DNA from 4 places in the Bacillus sp. CZDM1 genome. Region 3 is predicted to be linked to each of the others. Evidence: riboswitches for the same ligand, from Rfam matches in the RefSeq annotation. Region 3 holds a riboswitch; each other region holds the start of a gene.
The links. A riboswitch is a leader RNA that binds a small molecule or an ion and turns the genes downstream of it on or off. The one in region 3 is predicted to bind thiamine pyrophosphate.

Region 1: linked by a shared signal. The riboswitch ahead of thiC (phosphomethylpyrimidine synthase ThiC) and the one ahead of tenA (thiaminase II) in region 3 are both predicted to bind thiamine pyrophosphate.
Region 2: linked by a shared signal. The riboswitch ahead of tenA (thiaminase II) and the one ahead of tenA (thiaminase II) in region 3 are both predicted to bind thiamine pyrophosphate.
Region 4: linked by a shared signal. The riboswitch ahead of thiT (energy-coupled thiamine transporter ThiT) and the one ahead of tenA (thiaminase II) in region 3 are both predicted to bind thiamine pyrophosphate.

What each region holds. Positions count from the first base shown of each region.
Region 1 is NZ_JBUESO010000014.1:70,239-75,442, reverse strand. Features, by position in the region: gene thiH (2-iminoacetate synthase ThiH) at 1-1,154, shown strand, start outside; gene ACY3XC_RS23995 (thiamine phosphate synthase) at 1,163-1,747, shown strand; gene thiC (phosphomethylpyrimidine synthase ThiC) at 1,871-3,646, opposite strand; TPP riboswitch at 3,777-3,888, opposite strand; gene bioD (dethiobiotin synthase) at 4,098-4,790, shown strand; gene bioA (adenosylmethionine--8-amino-7-oxononanoate transaminase) at 4,787-5,204, shown strand, end outside.
Region 2 is NZ_JBUESO010000006.1:10,382-15,585, reverse strand. Features, by position in the region: gene ACY3XC_RS14950 (amidohydrolase) at 1-331, shown strand, start outside; gene ACY3XC_RS14945 (YfcC family protein) at 393-1,805, shown strand; TPP riboswitch at 2,238-2,346, shown strand; gene tenA (thiaminase II) at 2,539-3,237, shown strand; gene ACY3XC_RS14935 (ECF transporter S component) at 3,305-3,886, shown strand; gene ACY3XC_RS14930 (ABC transporter ATP-binding protein) at 3,901-5,204, shown strand, end outside.
Region 3 is NZ_JBUESO010000002.1:491,700-496,903, reverse strand. Features, by position in the region: gene sstT (serine/threonine transporter SstT) at 1-968, shown strand, start outside; TPP riboswitch at 1,113-1,216, shown strand; gene tenA (thiaminase II) at 1,324-2,010, shown strand; gene ACY3XC_RS06920 (universal stress protein) at 2,137-2,574, shown strand; gene ACY3XC_RS06915 (HAD-IA family hydrolase) at 2,621-3,205, opposite strand; gene ACY3XC_RS06910 (hypothetical protein) at 3,427-3,861, shown strand; gene ACY3XC_RS06905 (heterocycloanthracin/sonorensin family bacteriocin) at 4,244-4,576, shown strand; gene ACY3XC_RS06900 (putative thiazole-containing bacteriocin maturation protein) at 4,755-5,204, shown strand, end outside.
Region 4 is NZ_JBUESO010000008.1:86,646-91,849, forward strand. Features, by position in the region: gene ACY3XC_RS18450 (MerR family transcriptional regulator) at 1-219, opposite strand, end outside; gene ACY3XC_RS18455 (histidine kinase N-terminal domain-containing protein) at 429-1,562, opposite strand; TPP riboswitch at 1,683-1,789, shown strand; gene thiT (energy-coupled thiamine transporter ThiT) at 1,918-2,490, shown strand; gene ACY3XC_RS18465 (FeoA family protein) at 2,627-2,851, shown strand; gene feoB (ferrous iron transport protein B) at 2,851-4,857, shown strand; gene ACY3XC_RS18475 (FeoB-associated Cys-rich membrane protein) at 4,875-5,039, shown strand; gene ACY3XC_RS18480 (helix-turn-helix transcriptional regulator) at 5,143-5,204, shown strand, end outside.

The DNA.
Region 1 (5,204 bases), on a different contig from region 3:
TGGGAAGAAAAAAAGTTGATCATATGCAGTATCAGGAAGGTATGGAAATCATACAATCTGATTTAATGGACATGGTGTTAAAAACGGTAGAAAAATATAATTATAATCTTTACACAGGACATGATGTTGAGAGAGCCTTAAGCAAGGAGCATTTAACTTTGGAGGACTTTGGAGTCATTCTTTCCCCTGCCGCGCTGCCATATTTAGAAGAGATGGCTCAAAAAGGCATGGAGAAAACAAAGAAGCACTTCGGGAACAGCATCACCCTTTTTACACCTTTATATATTGCGAATTATTGTGAAAATGAATGTGTCTATTGCGGGTTTAAAGCAACCAATAAAATTCAGCGTGCCGTTCTAAACCCCAATGAGGCAGAGGATGAATTAAAAGCGATTGCTGCTACAGGTTTAGAAGAGATTTTACTCCTTACCGGTGAATCCCGGTATAAATCAGATGTTGAGTATATCGGGAAAATGATTAAACTGGCAGTCAAGTATTTTAAAACGGTTGGAATTGAAATCTATCCTCTAAACGTAGACGAATACGCGTTTCTAAGGGAATGCGGCGCTGATTTTGTGTCCGTTTATCAGGAAACCTATAATCCCGATAAATATGAGCAGGTTCATTTATGGGGATCGAAACGAATTTTCCCCTACCGTTTTCATGCACAGGAGCGGGCTTTATTAGGAGGAATGCGCGGGGTTTCTTTCGGGGCATTGCTAGGATTAGATGATTTTCGTAAAGATGCCTTCGCGGCTGGATTGCACGCAAAATTAATTCAACAAAAATATCCGCATGCTGAAATCGGCTTCTCCGTTCCACGGTTACGTCCATACATTAACAATGCGGATAATAATTCAAAGGACGTCCACGAAAAACAGCTTTTACAAGTGATGCTGGCTTACCGCCTGTTTATGCCATTTGCGGGAATTACGATTTCCACCCGGGAAAGACCGGGATTCCGTGACCATACTGCCGGCATGGTGGCGACGAAAATGTCGGCAGGTGTGAATGTTGGCGTGGGCGGTCATGTAGAAGAACAAAAAGGCGACCAGCAGTTTGAAATTTCTGATGAAAGAACCGTTAAGGAAGTTCACGACATGATTGTCCAGAAAGGTCTGCAGCCGGTCTATACAGACTATATAAGGGTTTAGGTGAACCCATGCTCATTTATATTACCAATCGAAGGCTTTGTCAGGAGAATTTTCTCGAGAGAATTCAGCAATTAGCAAAGGGAAAGCCTCATGCCATCATGCTAAGGGAAAAAGACTTAGAGCTTCATGAATTTGAAGCTTTAGCCTTTCAAATAAACGAAATTTGTCAGTATCACGATGTCCCATTGATCATCAATCAAAATATTTCTGCAGCAGCTGAATTGGGACTAACCAATATTCATTTATCCATGTCAAATTTAAGAAAATACCAACGTGATTTGTGTTCATTTAGCGTGATTGGTGCATCTGTCCATTCAGTAGAGGAAGCAAAAGAGGCTGTATCCTTAGGTGCTGACATTTTAATTGCGGGTCATATTTTTTCAACAGATAGTAAAAAGGGAGTGCCTCCGAGAGGACTCCCCTTCCTGAAAGGGGTATGCGATTCGGTCAGTATTCCGGTATACGCCATTGGCGGAATCAAAAGAACCCACGTTAAAGAAATACGAGCAGCAGGTGCGGCGGGTTTTTGTATTATGTCTGAAGCAATGACCAGTCCTCATCCTGTTGAACTGGCAAAGCATTTTAGCATTTGAAAATAAAAGAAAGCACTTGAATTCAAGTGCTTTCTTTGGAAACCCTAATACCCGTTGGGACCATGGGGACGTTTCTCCTGGACATATTTGAACGTGACCTCAAGAACCATCCCCAAGGTACATTTATCGATAGATTTTCGATCCATCCTTGACAAATTCCTTCGCTTTTTCCTTCATACCTTCAGCAATTAAACGTTCTTCGGAATCACCCTTTTCATTCGCCATATTTCGAATGTCATGGGAAATTCTCATGGAGCAGAACTTCGGACCGCACATCGAACAGAAATGTGCTGTTTTAGCTCCTTCAGCTGGAAGCGTCTCATCGTGGTACTCTCGTGCCCTTTCTGGATCAAGTGATAAATTAAATTGGTCGTTCCAACGGAATTCAAAGCGTGCCTTCGATAAGGCATTATCACGGATCTGTGCCCCAGGATGACCCTTTGCTAAATCAGCAGCGTGTGCAGCAATTTTATAGGTAATCACCCCTTCACGTACATCATCCTTGTTGGGTAATCCCAGATGCTCCTTCGGCGTTACGTAACACAGCATGGCTGTACCGAACCAGCCAATCATGGCTGCACCAATTGCCGATGTAATATGATCGTATCCAGGAGCAATATCTGTCGTTAATGGACCTAATGTATAAAAGGGTGCTTCTTTACAAATTTCCATCTGCTTATCCACATTTTCTTTTATCATATGCATAGGGACATGTCCTGGGCCTTCAATCATTACCTGTACATCATGCTTCCACGCAATATCTGTTAATTCCCCTAATGTTTCAAGCTCAGCAAACTGCGCTTCGTCATTTGCATCCGCAATGGACCCAGGTCTTAGGCCGTCCCCAAGAGAAACAGATATATCATACTCTTTTAAAATCTCACATATTTCTTCAAAATGTGTATACAAGAAGTTTTCCTTATGGTGAGCTAAGCACCATTGAGCAAGGATGGAACCACCACGTGAGACAATACCTGTAGTACGCTTTGCGGTCATTGGAATATAGCGCAATAACACCCCTGCGTGAATCGTGAAGTAATCAACACCTTGTTCTGCCTGCTCAATTAATGTATCGCGGTACACATCCCAGGTTAAGTCCTCTGCCACCCCATTTACCTTTTCAAGTGCTTGATAAATGGGCACGGTTCCCACTGGTACTGGTGAATTTCTAATAATCCATTCCCTTGTCGTATGGATATTTTTCCCTGTAGATAAATCCATTATCGTATCAGTACCCCAGCGAGTTGCCCAAGTCATTTTTTCAACCTCTTGCTCAATAGAAGAAGATACGGCAGAATTTCCGATATTCGCATTTATTTTCACATGGAAATTCCGCCCGATAATCATGGGCTCACATTCTGGATGATTTATATTTGCTGGAATAATTGCTCTCCCTTTTGCCACCTCATCTCGTACAAAAGAAGGATCCATTTTCTCACGAATGGCAATATACTCCATCTCCTGAGTGATCATACCCTTTCTCGCATAGTGCATTTGTGTTACATTGCGGCCTTTTTTTGCACGTAATGGGCTTTTGTTAACATTCGGAAACCATTCTAAGTTTGCACGTGGATCTTCAGCACTGAAGCCATTATCTTCTGGCCTAATATCTCTGCCCTCATAGCTTTCTACATCTTTACGTTCTTCTATCCAAGTCTTACGGACTGCAGGCAGCCCTTTTCTAATATCAACGGTGTAGGTTGAGTCCGTATAAGGACCACTTGTGTCGTACACTCGTACTGGTTCGTTTTCTTCCTCACCAAAGGTATTAACGGTAGAACCTAAGCAAATTTCTCGCATCGGCACCTGAATATCAGGCCTAGATCCTTGTACATATACCTTTTTACTTCCTGTAAACTGTGATTTTAAATCCATTTTCATTTCTTCTTGCTTTTGCATGTAACTTCCTCCTTTTTTGTGTGCGGATGAAGAGTTACAACGTAGTTTTAGACAATAAAAAAGGCCCTGAATGAAATTCAGAACCTGAAACTGCCATAAAAAAGTAGCCAAAACCTGTACAATGAAGCACATAACTTTGACACTACTTCCCTACGCTGGTATCACCCAGATCAGGTTCAAAGGGTCGAAGAAATTTGCCTTCTTCTCTCAGTCCAAGCCATTGGACCCCCCTAGTAGACTACTAGAACACGATATTCAACTTTCTAGTAAAGATTACCACATGTTTCTAAATGATGGAAGTGAAATTTTTCTTATTCTTTTTTAGTAACGAAAAATCCCAAAGAGGAAAAAAGCCATCAGAACCGTCCCCCAGGACACAAAATCATTTACAGGCTCACTTTTCATATGTTAACCTATTTTCTATATTGGTTAACATATAGGGGTGAATCTTATGACAAATCATTTTTGGATTGTGGGTACAGATACAGATGTAGGAAAAACATTGGTAACCGCTTACTTCATGCGGTATTTTCAAACGAAAGGAGTGACAGCCATACCCTACAAGCCCATTCAAACTGGAATCATGGTAGAAAATACTAAGCATTTTTATGGTGACACGGAATTTTATAAGTCATTCAGTGAAGAAGTTTTAGTCGAGGAACATTTGAATAGTTATTCTTTTAAAAAGCCTGCCTCTCCCCATTATGCCGCCATGTTAGAAGGAGCAGTAATCGATGAAGCAGTCATTCTGCAGCATATCACAAAATTAATGACCATGTATGATCATGTGATTAGTGAAGGTGCAGGTGGATTATATGTGCCTTTGAACGAACAAGGTAACTATCATTTCCTCAAGCTTATTAAACAATCTCAGTTACCTGTAGTATTGGTTACCCGTACAAAGTTAGGGACGATTAATCATACATTCCTATCTCTTGAAGCTCTTAAAATATGGGAGATTCCCATTGTAGGGATCGTATTTAATGGGGATAAAGGGACTGAGCTTGAGAAAAATAACATCAGGACGATACAACAAAATACAGACCTGCCAACTCTCGTCATACCCAAGTTAGACGTTCTTTCTGATTTAAAAAATATTCAACTACCAAATACCGAGTTTCTTGAAAGGTTATCCAGTATATGACTTCTATACTTTCAAACTTACAAAAGAGAGATTTAAATCATGTTTGGCACCCTTGTTCACAAATGAAGGATTATGAAGACCTTCCGCCCATTGTCATTAAAAGCGGGAAAGGGATTTACTTGTATGATGAAAATGAAAAAAGGTATTTAGATGCGGTTTCTTCCTGGTGGGTAAATTTATTCGGACATGCCAATGAGCGAATTAGCAAAGCTTTAGCCAATCAAGCTTTTCAATTGGAACAAGTAATCTTTGCAAACTTTACACATGAACCAGCCATTCTGCTTGCTGAAAAACTAGTACAACTAACTCCGGATGGTTTAACGAAAGTATTTTTTGCCGATAACGGATCATCTGCGATAGAAATTGCTTTAAAAATGAGCTTTCAATATCATATGCAAAAAAACAAACCAAATA
Region 2 (5,204 bases), on a different contig from region 3:
AGCACATGGAGCTGACTATCAATTTTCGTACAATGAAGGTGCTGCCCCTGTTGTGAATGATGGGAAAGTCGCTGCTATCATTGAAGAGGTTGTATGTGAACTATGGGGAGAAGAAGCGTTGGTTAATATGAAACCGAATATGGGCGCTGAGGATTTCTCCGCTTTTCTAAAGGAAGCACCAGGAACTTATTTTTTCACAGGAACAGGTAATAGGGATAAAGGAACAGACTTCCCTCATCACCATCCTCGATTTAACATTGATGAAGACTCTTTATCTAACGGTGTTACTCTATTCGTTCATGCCGCTTTAAAGCTGCTGGGATCGTATTGAAAAAGAAATGCCCGTATTACTGTAAGAAAATATACTTTAAACCATGGGGAGTTGAATATGGATGAACCCTAATACAGAAAAGGTGAAAGCGATGAAAAGTAGAAAATGGGAAATGCCTGACACTTACGTTATTCTTTTTCTAGTCATGCTGCTGGCGGTTGCAGCAACTTATCTTACGCCGGCGGGAACATTTGAACGTGAGGTTGTAAATGGAGTTGAAAGGGTAGTACCTGACACATATAGTCAAGTTGATCGAAATCCGGCAGGTTTTATGGACATTTTTCTTGCCTTGCAATCTGGTATGGTTCAATCTGGCAGTTTAATTTTTCTCGTTCTTTTTGCAGGAGGGGCGTTTGAGATTGTGGAACGGTCTGGAGCCATTAGAGGAGGAATTCTTCGAGCCGTTAATAAAACACAAGGCAAAGAATTTTTGCTTATCGCTGTTGTTTCGATTTTGTTTGCATTAGGGGGAGCAATTGGTGCAGTTGCCAACTCCGTTATTCCGTTTGTAGCGATCGGAATGATTATCGCAAGGGCTCTTAGGCTTGATGCGATGGTGGCGGTAGCCATTACGTTTGGTGCAACATTTGCCGGTTTCAATGTAGGTTTTCTAAATCCTTATACGGTTGGAGTTGCTCAATCAATTGCCGGTCTTCCGTTATTTTCAGGAATGACGCTTCGAATTATCACGTTCGTTATTATTGTTGCAGTGACAATTTTATATACATGGAGATATGCCAAAAAAGTGTTGGCGGATCCCTCAAAAAGTTTAATTGGCGTGTTGGAAAGCTCCGGTGGTTCGAAAGAAGAATTACAAGCACCGTTTACTTCCCGACATAAAACAATTTTAAGTTTTGTAGGACTAGCGTTGGCATTCTTTGTCTATGCAACTATCGAATTTAAATGGAGTATTGATCATATGGCAGCGTTTTTTATTGTGATTGGGCTTGGTTCCGGTGTGATTGCGGGAATGAATTACAATAAAATCGCCGTCACCTTTTTAGAAGGATGCCAAAAACTTGTATATGGTGCGTTAATTATAGGTGTAGCTAGAGCTGTACTCATTATCATGGAAAATGCGAAGATTTTGGATACGGCTGTAAATGCCCTTGCAGCTCCATTAGAGAATATGCCTCCGGTATTGGCTGCACTGGGCATGTTTGCCGCAAACGCTGTTCTTAATTTTCTTGTCCCTTCGGGTAGTGGTCAAGCTATGATCGCCATGCCGATTTTATCCCCATTGGCAGACATGATTGGGATTACAAGGCAGGTTGCTGTACAAGCATTCCAATTTGGAGATGGCTTTACAAACAGTATTTTCCCAACATCAGGAACACTAATGGCGAGTCTAGCTGTCGCCGGTGTATCTTGGATAAAATGGGCAAAATGGATGCTCCCATTATTCATCATATGGTGTGGAATCGCTATTGTCATGCTCACAATCGCGGTACTTATCGGTTGGGGACCGATGTAGGCACGGTTAATCTGGGTGTTCATCCCGTCGAAATATCGGTGCCTGGTGTATTAGATAATACTATGACATTCTGGAACACCCCGTCGTTAATTGTAACAAGCAACTTTTATTGGCTATCTTTGAAGTATTCTAGAAGAAACCAAAACTTTTCCTCGACAAGAAATTCTCTTGAAATGAGGCTAAAGTTCGTTTTTCAAAAGGGTTCGCGGCACTTTTAATTAAACGTTTAGTTGAGAAGTATTAAATCGTTATTTGACGAAAGACTTAAGGATTTGAAAATATCGGTGTCACTCCCAAGGGTCTTGGGTTTTTGTTCGCTGGCTCTTACACAAAAAAACTCCCACAAAGCCTTGAATCAATTTTTACTGAATAAAATGTTTGACAATCTTGTGGATAGTGATAACATAATAATCTGAATACTAATTTCATAAAAAATACCACTAGGGGTGCCTTTTAAGAAGGCTGAGATTAAAGTGAAACTTTAAGACTCTTAGAACCTGATCTGGATCAAACCAGCGTAGGGAAGTGGTGTAACGGGAACTCCTTATGTTTCAATCACGTTCCGATACAACCACTTTCTTCCAACAGAAAGTGGTTTTTTTATTGGAAAAATACGTCCGCTGCCGGCAAACAAGGATGTATTTACAATCAATCTAACAAAGTATTAAATGTATGTTTTTGAAAACGACAATTAAACGTGAAAACTAAGCAATTAATTAAATGGAGGTATCGTATGTCTACATTTACTGAAATTCTACGAGATAAAGCAGCTCCGATATGGGATGCGAATCTAGAACACCCATTTGTTCAAGGAATTGCTAGTGGAAAATTAGATTTACAAAGTTTCCGCTATTACGTATTACAAGATTCCTATTATTTATCACACTTTGCTCGTGTTCAAGCGATTGGTGCTTCGAGAGCAGAAGATTTAAATACTACAGCAAGAATGGCTGCTCATGCGCAAGGCACTTCACAAGCAGAGTTAAGCTTACATGAGAAATTCATCAAACAACTGCACGTTACATCAGAGGAGCTTGCAAACTTCCAGCCTGCACCAACGGCTTATGCCTATACTTCCCATCTATATCGCGTTGGGGCATCTGGAAGTTTAGGAGAGATTATCGCCGCTATTCTACCATGCTACTGGATTTATTATGATATCGGTCAGCAGTTAAAAGGGGCGACACCGGATGAACCGATCTATCAGGAATGGATTGCGGCCTATGGTGGAGAATGGTTTGGCGAATTGGTTCAGGAGCAATTGGATCGTCTAGATGAGCTAGCAAAAACCGCTTCCGAAAAAGAAAAAAGTCGAATGATTGATCATTTCTTAATTAGCTGTCAATACGAATACTTATTCTGGGAAATGGCTTATACATTCGAAAAATGGCCCATTGAAGTGAATTCCCAAGAACAACTTAATATTAGCTAATAAGGGAAAGATCATGTTCGCAAAGGGGAATGAGTTCTCCCCTTTGCTAAAAAAGGAGAATGAAACAATGAAAAAAGGGTTAAAGTTAACGGACATTTTAGTAACCATCGTGATATCCATCGCATTTGGGATTGTTTACAAAATTTGGGGACCGCTTTATTACGCAGTAAAACCATTTGGATTACATATTGACCAGCTGATTTACGGAATGTGGTTTATTGCTGCGACCGTTGCGTTCTTAATCATACGCAAAGCTGGTGTGGCATTTCTTGCGGAAGTTGCGGCTTCTTCTGGAGAGTTTCTAATGGGGTCTGAATTTGGACTGGAGGTTCTTTTGTATGGTGTTGTACAGGGGTTGTTTGCTGAACTTGTCATAATGGCTTTTAGGTATAAGCGCTTTGATTTACTAGTTGTTAGCTTAGCTGGAATTGGTGCGGCAGTTGGGTCCCTATTTATGGATTACTACAAAGGATATATGGGTGATTTGTCAACATGGAACTTGATGCTGCTCATTGGTTTCAGGTTGATTGGGTCCGTTATCTTTACTGGGTTTATGGCATTTGGCATTGCGAAGGCACTAGAGGCTACAGGTGTTACCAATTTACTTCGTCCTGCTTCCAAAGAAGATTACGACGCCTTAAATCAATAATCAGGGGTGAAGACATGACAAATATAGCGATGGTCGAACAGCTTAGATTAAAGTTTCCGGGAGACGACAACCTGCTGTTCAAAGATTTATCCATTACCATTAAAAAAGGTGAGAAGGTCTTATTACTCGGACCTTCTGGATGCGGTAAGTCAACTCTTTTACAAACACTTTCAGGATTAATTCCAAAGTCTATAGAAGTACCGATCAAGTATAGAAATATTCACTATCCCGAATCCTGGGGCTATGTGTTCCAGGATCCGGATTCACAATTTTGTATGCCATATGTCGATGAAGAGCTTGCATTTGTATTAGAAAATCTTACTGTGCCAAGAGGTGAAATGCCTGATAGGATTGAAGAATTATTGTCCGCTGTCGGGCTGCGATTGGACCTCTATCATTCTTCTATCCAATCTCTATCTGGAGGCATGAAGCAGCGACTTGCGCTTGCATCCGTATTAGCACTCAATCCTGAATGTTTATTCTTAGATGAACCAACAGCGCTGATTGATGAAGAAGGCACGAAACAAATTTGGGATAGTGTAAAGAGTGTCGCTAAAGATAAAACGGTGATTATTGTCGAACACAAGATTGATCACATTTTGGATTTTATAGATCGTGTCATTGTTTTTAATTATGACGGGGTGATCATTGCAGATGATGATGTGAAAACCGTGTTTTCCTCTTATCGTAAACAACTACAAGAATATGGTATCTGGTACCCTGGGGTTTGGGATGATTACAAATTGTCTTTCGAATCGAATACTGGACACGGTTACAACCACTCGCTGATTTTAGAGGACTTTAAGGGGTACCGGAAAAAAGAAATAAAAGTTCAACTTGATCACGCTTCTGCTCAATCGGGGGAATGGATCACGGTGGTTGGTGATAATGGAGCAGGAAAAAGTACCTTGCTATTATCATTGATGCAGCTTCTGAAAACGTCGGGAACCTATGTATTGAATGGAGAAATTATACAGAATATCAAACAACTCCAAAAGGAAGCTTATTTTGTCTTTCAAAATCCTGAATATCAATTTGTCACAAACTCTGTTTATGAAGAAATCTCCTATGCTCTCACTGTGAAAAAGGAAGAACCCTCGATCATTAAAGAGAGGGTGGATGAGCTGTTAGCCATATTTGGATTATCAAAAAAACAGAACCACCATCCCTATCATCTTTCAATAGGGCAAAAACGCCGACTGAGTGTGGCGACTGCATTTGTAGAAAATCCAAAGCTTTTGCTCTTGGATGAGCCTACGTTTGGGCAGGATTCCAAGAATACATTCCATCTGCTTGAGTTGTTAGAGAGGGAACGGCA
Region 3 (5,204 bases):
GATTAATTGCGGTTGTTGTAAGCTTTATTTTCCCTGTTAATATCACACTTACGAAGGGTGCCGAGGATTTGGTGGCTCCGGGCGGTGTGGTAGAAGTTCTCAAAACTTTACTGCTGAATGTTGTTGATAACCCAGTTAATGCCATTGCAAATGCAAATTATATCGGTATTTTAGCATGGGCAATCGTCCTTGGTTTAGCTTTAAAAAATGCTCCTGATTCGACAAAAACAATGATTTCTAATTTTTCAGATGCCGTATCCAAAATGGTTACATGGGTTATCAAGCTTGCACCATTAGGAATCATGGGTCTAGTGATTGATTCCATTACAACAAACGGACTCGAGTCTCTATTAAGCTATGGAAAATTACTTGTTGTTTTGATTGGATGTATGCTCTTTGTAGCGTTCGTTGTCAATCCGCTCATCGTATTTGTGAATGTCCGTCAGAACCCATACCCGCTTGTATTCAAGTGTGTAAAGGAAAGTGGAATTACTGCATTCTTCACACGCAGCTCTGCGGCCAACATTCCGGTAAATATGAAATTGTGTGAAAAACTAGATTTAGATAAAGATACTTATTCCGTATCCATTCCATTAGGTGCAACAGTCAATATGGCTGGTGCTGCCGTTACGATTTCTGTTTTAACACTAGCTGCTGTTCATACACTAGGTATTCATGTGGACATTCCTACAGCCATTATCCTAAGCGTATTAGCTGCTGTAGCTGCTTGCGGTGCTTCAGGTGTTGCGGGCGGCTCACTATTATTGATTCCTTTAGCATGTAGCTTATTTGGAATCTCCAATGATGTTGCGATGCAGGTAGTGGGAGTAGGCTTTATCATCGGAGTTTTACAAGATTCTTTTGAAACAGCACTTAACTCCTCTACAGACGTTCTTTTCACAGCAACAGCTGATTATAAGAAAAAGCTTAAAGAAGGCAAAAGAGTAGATATCAAAAAAGTAGCATAATGATTATCCCTTTTGTGCAGACAGGCAGGAACCTGTCTCACAGAAGGGATTTTTTTATGGATAAAGTGGATTATCTTTTAAGCTTAGATGTAAATTGATTGACTTTACTGAAAACTGAGTGTAGAGTGAAAATTAAATTAATAGGAAGACCACTAGGGGAGCCGATTTGTGGCTGAGACAAGAGTTATCTTGGACCCTTTGAACCTGATCTAGTTCATACTAGCGTAGGAAAGTGGAGTCTGTGTTTGGATAAATCATTATTCAGCCGCTCCATTTTTGGGGCGGTTTTTTCGTGTTTTGATCTTCAGCCGCCCTTTCGTGTCTTCTCTGTTAAACCAATAAGGGGGATAATATTATGAGTTTTTCAGCAGAATTAAGAAAAGAAGCAAATCCAATCTTTCAAGCGATTTTTGACCATCCTTTTGTTCAGGGAATTGCCAAGGGGGAATTAAAAAGCGAGCAATTGATTCATTATGTGAAACAGGACTTTGAATATTTGAATTCTTTTATACGAATCTATGGAATTGCAGTCTCCAAATGTGAGAGTCGTGAAGAAATGGAGATGTTTAATAAGCAGATTTCTTTTATCTTAAACAGTGAAATCCATCCACATAATAACTTTTGCCAAGTAGCGGGTGTTCCTTACGAGGAATTACACGGATTTCCATTATCTCCATCAGCACATCAGTATATCCGTCATATGCTAACAGTTGCACACGAAGGAACATTAGGGGAAATTCTTGCAGTGTTATTGCCGTGTCCGTGGACGTATTGGGAAATTGGGAAGAAATTATTAACTGAGGTGAATCCAGATCCTTCACACCCTTTTTATGAATGGATCAGTTTTTATGGTACTATTACCGATTCGATAACCATTAAGTTTTGTGCCCGTCTAGATGAGTGGGCAAAGGGAGCAACAGAGAGGGAAAAGGAAAAGATGAAGGAACATTTCTTAATCAGTTGTCAGCTTGAATATATGTTTTGGGACATGGCCTATAAACTTGAAGAATGGCCAGTGAAAATGATGGAATCGGTGAAATAATGTCCTGTACAGAGATTTTTTATTTAATTGGAACAAAGTTGTCACTATCTCGGCACCACAAATAAAAATGACAGACGTATAATAAAAGTAGGAAATAAAGTTATTATTCTTGAGAGGATGAGAGTAATGTTAACGGATTATTCAAGAATCGTAGTAGCATATGACCATTCTGATTTAAGTAAAAAAGCATTGAAAATGGCAATGAATCTGGCAAAACAAGATATGAAAATTGAATTAGTAGTTTTTATGGTCACACAGCCTGTAAGACCAATGGTTTACACATATGGTTATGCATTTGAGGCAATCCAGGACTCGCAGCGTGAGGAAGTTAATGCCATACGTAAAGAAATTGACGAAGAAATTCAATCGCTGCCGAATAAGACAAAATCAGTGGTAATGGAAGGTAATCCTGGAGTAATGATTGTTGAGTTTGTAAAGCAAAATGATGCCGATCTTGTCGTAATGGGAAGCAGAGGTTTAAGTGGACTGAAGGAACTATTCTTGGGAAGCGTCAGCCATTATGTCGTACAAAAGGCACCATGCCCAGTGTTTATTGTAAAATAAATCACTATTATAAAAAAAAGCTTGTAGAAAAGTCGATGAGACCATTCTACAAGCTTTTTTTATTGAGGATAGAAGCAATAAAATCCTCGTAGGTTTCTAAATGAACATCAGCTTCGATGTTTTGATTTTGAAAGGCAACTGTTTTAATCCCTAATTTTCTTGCCGGAAGTAAATCTAATTCCCTATCTCCAACTACCAAATCAATTTGATGATTTTTCAAGACATATTCGTAAGAAGAAGGGTGAGGTTTTCTGTCAAATCCTTGTTCTTCAACGGAGACAATTTCTTTAAAGTAGCGGGTTAAGTGATATTTCTCCAGAAGATAGATCGTAGATTCCATATCACGATGGGTCACAATAATATTGTTATCAGCGGCTGATAAAACTTCCTCTAAATGCTCAAAAGGCTTACTGTGTTCTTTTGAGTACTGTTTATCAATACGCTTATATTCTGCTCGTTTATCCTCATCAATCCCATAATGTTTAAAGGCAGTTAAAGAATCTATCTTTAGCCATTTTAAAACTTCAACAGCTTCAAGGTCCTGCTGACTTAGTTCTATAAAACCCTCAACCAGTGCTGGATATGTATCAAAAAGTGTTCCATCAAAATCCCATAATATATTCAATTTCATCCTTCACTCCAATCGTCTAATCCTAAACACTTTCAAAAATATTACTGTATCATGATTTTATCGATAATTCCAATTTGACACCTAGGAGTGAATCGTTTTATTCTATCTCTATTAAAATTTGATTAATTGCTTTAAAGATTTAAAAATTATGTGTAAGATTGATAAGTATAGAGAAAATTCAAAATACGATGAAGTAGTTCTTAAAGGGAAGTGTACATAACATGCTTAAAATCTGGAACATCGAGAAAATCATTGAAGATACATTAAATATGCACCATTTAGAGATAGACTATGAAATTAATAATAAACTACCTGTACCTATGAGTTACAACGTTTCAACCAATACGATTAAATTTAATTACCTTCAAGTTAACGGGTATATTAGCAAAATCAGAATGAAAGAGACAGATGAAAATCTTGTGAAAATAATTCTGTATCATGTAATTGGTTATTACTTGGATTTTAAGAAAAATAAACATGATCTTAAGACTCTCAAGTATGGTGAAGACGATGAAATAGCAAAGTTAAAAACTCAAATAGAGATGAATGCTTGGATTTATGGGAGAAAATTGGTCCCGGAGGATCTCTTACAGTCTTATGATCAAGTAAGAGAATTAGATAAAGCGCTAATAAACGGTCAATTAACGAACATTTAATAGAGCTGAGGGACGGAAAGATGCTTTTTCGTACCATTGTCAAAAAATGATAATTGATTCAAAATGAATAGGTGCAAATAACATTATTATGTCAACTAATTGAAAATCCCTTTTGTGTAGACAGGTTAGAACTGTTTACACAAAAGGGATTTTTTTTCGAAAAAGTTTTATTCTTTTTCGATAATATTACTGAAAGATAGAATATGCGAATGGATTTTTCAACGAAACCTTTATAATTAGGCTTTTGTAATGGTAGCAATACCCACCTATTGTACATATTTTGTGGGGAAGGTAATGCAGTGTATTTACCTATTTATAAGTTTGTTCTTTGCCCATTTCAATTAGCTGCGGCCTTTTTTAAATATATAAGGAGGTAATAAAAATGAATGATTTCCATAGTCAACTCCAGGGATTAAATCTTGGCGATTTCCAAGCGACCCAAGCAGTTCCTTATGACCAGACCCCATACTATAATGATCAGGATCGAATTTTCCTAGGTGTGGGTGGTTTTGGCCGTTGTTCTAGCTGTTTTAGTTGCTTTAGCTGTTTCAACTGCTTTAATTGCTTTAGTTGTTTTAACTGCGGAGGCCATCGTTGCGGCGGTCATCGCTGTGGAGGACATAACTGCGGAGGCGGTCACCGGTGTGGCGGCGGAGGCGGTCATCGTTGTGGCGGTGGCGGCGGTCATCGTTGTGGTGGCGGAGGCCATCGCTAAAGCGGGTGCTCGTTTTCAATCTATAACGAAAACTCCAATTGCATATGAAGAGGAGAAGAGTCCCTACAATGGATGTAGGGGCTCTTCTCTACAACCATTAACATAAGGGACAAATTGAGATACATAGGATGATAGTGATGATAAATATGAGAAAAAGCTTCGGCTAAGGAGGAACGTAATGACGAATATGAACCCTTCTATGCGTTTGAAAGTGAAAAGGGACACGTTTTTTCTCCCTGATCCAAACAGTGGTGTGTTTTTTCGGAACAATGTAAGTTCGTTCCGTATGGAAGGCAGTATGATTGATCAATGGGTTGAAAAGCTGATCCCCATGTTTAATGGCGAGTACACCTTGGAGTATTTGACTAACGGTTTGCCGGTGGCTTATCGAGATAGAGTGTTTGAAATTGCAGAAGCCCTTTATCGAAATGGGTTTGTTCGAGATGTGAGCCAAGACCGTCCGCATCAATTGAAAGAACAGGTTCTAAAAAAGTATGCTTCACAAATTGAATTTGTGGATAATTTGCTTGATTCGGGTGGGTTTCGATTCCAGAACTATCGTCAAGCAAAAGTGTTAGCAGTAGGTTCCGGTCCTTTTTTTGTTTCGTTGGTTGCGGCGTTACTTGAT
Region 4 (5,204 bases), on a different contig from region 3:
TACATGCTTCTCCACTTCTGAATCACGAATTTTTTTTTCTTTCTTCCTATCTAGTTTTCTTTTAATCTCTTCAAGCGGATAGTGTAAATTCTTACACTCTTCAATAAACTTTAAATCCCTTAAGGAATCATCAGAATAAATTCGGTAATTAGATTTCGAACGTTCTGCGCTTAATAAACCAATTGATGTATAATAATCAATTGTTCGTTTGGAAACCATTGCAATTTCTGCTAATTCACCGATACGATAGACAGCCCCATCAAATCACCTCGGTAACTAAATTTACAAACAATTATAGTAAATTACAACTGTACAGTCAAACGTTCTAGTTAGTATATTAGTTGGTATCAACATTTTATGAAAAAAGTCTTGTCTATATGAATTGTAAAATTATAAATTTTCAAAAAATAATTAGAAATAAACGTCTCCTACATAGGAGACGCAGCAAGAGGTAATTTAAGTGTAAAAACAGTTAATTCTGGAGTTGAAATACAGGTTAAATCACCCTTATGTTTTTCAATGATTTCTTTACAAACGAAAAGCCCAAGACCAGTACCGAGTTTTTTGGTTGTAAAGAATGGCTCGAATATTGTTTTACTTAATTCTGAAGGAATCATTGGACCATTATTGGAAATGGAGAAAATAACATGTGTATGATTCTCTATATGACTTTTAATCTCAATAATTGGATTAGAGATTCTGTGATGATTTAACACGTCAATCGCATTAAATATAATATTGATGAGTACTTGCCGCATTTCATCCGCATATCCATAAAGTGTGATCTCATCGACGATTTCTTTCTTTATTTTTACTTTACCATCTAAAATACTGGGATATAAGAAATTTAAGACTTCATCAATCAATTTATTTAGATGAAACTGTTCTTTTTCTTTTCCAATTAGTTCTTTTTTAGATAGAAGTAAAAATTGCGAAATCCGGAAATTCAACTGTTCTAACTCACTGGAAATAATCTCTAAATATTTCATATTAGGATGGTCAGCCTTAAGCAGCTGAACAAACCCTTGAATCGATGTTAGAGGGTTTCGAAATTCATGAATAAAACTAGATGTCATTTGGCCAAGAAGTGTTAATCGGTCCTGATGAGTTGAATCAATAAACATTGTTTTTTCTTCAATGATTTTGTTTTTAGCTTCTGTATAGTGTGTAACCGCATAATATAGAAATTTATCAAAAGTATAATTTATCTTATTAATCGATTCCTGAAGGTCTTCCCACTGAAGACCAGCCCTGTGTAGATAACTGTAGAACACACTTCTGCCAAGATTAACATTATAAACAAAGTCACCAATATTAATATTCGCAAGAGCTCTTTCCTCAGAAATTTCAAGAGCATATTTTTTGATAATCTCTAATAGCTCTTCCTCACTCATTGTATGCATAGTTAGGATAACATTAAATAAAGCAATTCCATTTTCACGTATTTTTTCTTTATAGGGATCCCCGTTAGAAATGACAATTGACTTTTCCCACTCACGTACTAAACTTTCTTTATTCTCATCAAAAAAGGCTATTAATTCCGTTTGTACTTCAGATAACATCACAGTTTTCCTCCTAGGACATGTCAAACTGACTAGTTATTTATTATTATACCATGTATGGAAGTTTTTCCTTGTAAAAGTTCTATAAAAATAGTATATTCGTTTATGAAATCAATTAAATATTTCCACAGGGGGAGCTGCTTATGGCGGCTGAGAGTGAACGTTCGAGTTCTGACCCTACGAACCTGTTAGTTAACGCTAGCGTAGGGATGTGGTTTGCCAACTATTAAAAGCTAACAATGCAGACAATCCTAACTGTCCTGCATTGTTTTTTTGTTTTTAAGGCGCCATATTAATTCTTAGGAGTTATACCTGTCGAACGTTCTCCAATTTACAAACTATAGGGGGAACATGTATGGGAAAAAAACGAAATAACACATTATTTTTAGTTGAAGTGGCCGTGTTTTCTGCACTTGCTTATTTATTGGATCTTGTTTCGGGGCTATTGTCATTAAAGATATGGCCACAAGGAGGTTCGATTTCAATCGCGATGATTCCGATTTTCCTAATGTCATTTCGTTGGGGAATAAAAGGAGGAATCTTGTCCGGATTTTTATTGGGTTTACTTCAATTCATCCTTGGCTTTTCTCAAATTTATACCCTTCTTCAAGGAATTATTGATTATGGAATTGCTTTTTCAGTGGTTGGTTTAGCTGGAATTTTTGCTTCACAGGTGAAGACTTCTCTTAAGAATAATACAAGAAATTGGGTTACATTTGTTCTTTTAGGAACGTTTTTAGGAAGTGCCTTGCGTTATCTTGCTCATGTGTATTCGGGTATCGTATTCTTTGGTGAATATGCACCTGCTGGTCAGCCAGTTGCTGTTTATTCCTTTGTTTACAATGGAACATATATGCTTCCAAGCTTTATCGTAAGCGCAGTCCTTGTAATCCTTGTCATTAGTGCAGCACCCAAAAAAATGATATAAGTTGAAAAATAGAAAAGTCTGTGACTTTTCTATTTTTTTTCAAATTTTTGTCACAGAATGATCTGTTTTTCAATGGTAAAATGAGGTTATAAATAAAGATAATCATTCTCAATTAAAATACGATAGGGTGATAAGGATGTTCGGTTCTTTTAAAATAGGAGAAAAAGGGAAAATAATTAATATTTCAAAGGTTGGACGCCTAGTCCAAAGAAGGTTATTGGACCTTGGAATAACAGAAGGATCTGAAGTTTGTGTAAAATGTGTTATGCCTTTTGGCGGGCCAGTCATGATTGAGTCTTGTGGACAGTGTGTAGGACTCCGTCGCAAAGAAGCGTGTTTAATAGAAGTGGAGAGAGTGTAATGGAAATTGCCCTTATTGGAAACCCAAATACAGGTAAAACCTCATTGTTTAATAATCTTACAGGATCCTATGAGTATGTGGGCAACTGGAGCGGTGTTACAGTTGAAAAGAAAGTCGGGGTTTTCAAGAATCATATAGGAAAATTAATTGATTTGCCTGGAATATATTCCTTGAATCCATTATCAGAGGATGAAGGAGTCGTTACCACTTACTTTCTAGAGGAACAAGTTGATAGACTGTTAAATATTCTCGATGCTTCTCAATTAGAACGAAATTTGCATTTGACCTTGCAGCTTCTCGAATATGAGAAACCTGCCTTGATTGGTTTGAATATGATTGACGTCGCGAATAATCGCGGCATTAATATAGATACAGATAAGTTATCCCAGATTTTAGGTGTACCCGTTGTACCTGTTGTGGCAAGAAGTGGTAAAGGCTGCGACACTTTAATAGAAGTTATCTCAACAAGTACAGATCATTCAAAGGTAAAAAAACATGTTTACTATGGAAAAGCAATCGAGGACGGTATAACCAAATTAAGTATGGAGCTAATAGGAAAAACAGAGCATTCACCGAGATGGCTCGCCATACAACTATTTGAGGGGAATGAATACGTAAATCATTATCTTTCTGACCTTGTAGAACCTAGTATACTAGTATCACTTGTTTCAAATTTGGAATCAGTCGTAAAACAAGAAAAGAGTCATGTTAAATCGCTGGCAAACTATATTTATCTGAAGAGAAAAGAAGTTATAGAAAAAATAGTAGAGGCATCTGTTCAAAAGGGGAGTACCATTGTACCTTTGTCTGAAAGAATTGACGCCATCGTAACCAATCGCTATTTAGGAATGCCAATCTTCCTAATATGTATGTATTTGATGTTTATGCTGACCTTTGATTGGCTGGGTACTCCATTATCTGATATTTTGGACGGGATATTAACAGGACCAGTGACCACAGGCTTCGAAAAATTCCTTGGTGTTATTCATGCTTCAGACTTTATCCATGCATTGATTATTGAAGGACTGATTGCTGGTGTCGGCGGGGTACTGGTATTTGTTCCACAGATATTTATTCTCTTCTTTTTTATTTCCCTGTTAGAGGATTCTGGGTACATGGCTAGGGTTGCCCTCGTAATGGACCGGATTATGGAGTCTGTTGGACTAAATGGAAAGGCATTTATTCCAATGATGATTGGATTTGGCTGTAATGTTCCTGGAATTATGGCTGCAAGAACGATAGAAACACCAAGAGAGAGACTAATGACCATATTATTGACACCACTAATGTCATGCTCAGCACGCTTACCGGTTTATGCGTTATTTGTTGGAGCATTTTTTGTGGGTCATAAAGCACTAGTGGTATTAAGTCTTTATGTTCTAGGAATCGTTGTCGCGTTACTACTAGCAAAAATATTTACTAAAACATTATTAAAATCAGAAATATCTTTATTCGTTATAGAGCTGCCGCCATATCGTCTTCCTCAAGTTCAATCGCTTTGGAGAAGTACCTGGGATAAGGGCAAAGGTTTTGTTAGAAAGGCAGGAACGTTTATCTTTGCAGGCTCCGTTTTCATTTGGCTATTATCATATTCAGGCCCGAATGGATTAAAAGTGGATATGGATGACAGCTTTTTAGCTGCAATAGGTAATTTGTTTGCTCATGTTTTAGAGCCAATAGGATTTGGTACTTGGCAGGCTGCCGCATCTTTAATAACAGGATTCTTAGCAAAAGAAGCAATTATTTCAACCATGAATATTATTTACTTTGTTCCAGAAAACGCGAGTCTGCAAGGTTTATTGAGTGATTTTTACACACCGCTGGCTGCCTATAGCTTTATGGTTTTTATACTATTATATATACCATGTTTAGCCACTGCTGCAACCATTTATAAAGAAACAGGTTCAAAGAAATGGACTGCATTTTCTATCCTTTACGCACTATTTATTGCATATGTTTTGTGTTTGGTCATTTATCAAGGCGGTAAACTGTTTGGATTAGTCTAATTAGGTAGGTGTTCCGTATGATAGCAAATATAGGTAGTTTCATAATAGGCGCTGCAATTTTTGGTTATGCGGCATGGGCATTAGTGAAGTTTATTAATAAATCAAAAAAAGGAAAATGTGCAGCATGTGATCTTGAAAAGTCCTGTTCTACTCAAAGTCAATGTGGGATTCCTTCTAAATAAAACGCTAAAACTGCTATCATTTAAACGATAGCAGTTTTTTCTTTTAAAAATAAGGCAACTTGTGTAAAATTACACTAGTAGGTTTTTGAAAGAAGGTCTTAGCATGAATAGGGAAGAAATCATTATGCTAGTTTCAGATAAATTGCGATTGATTCGTACAGAAGC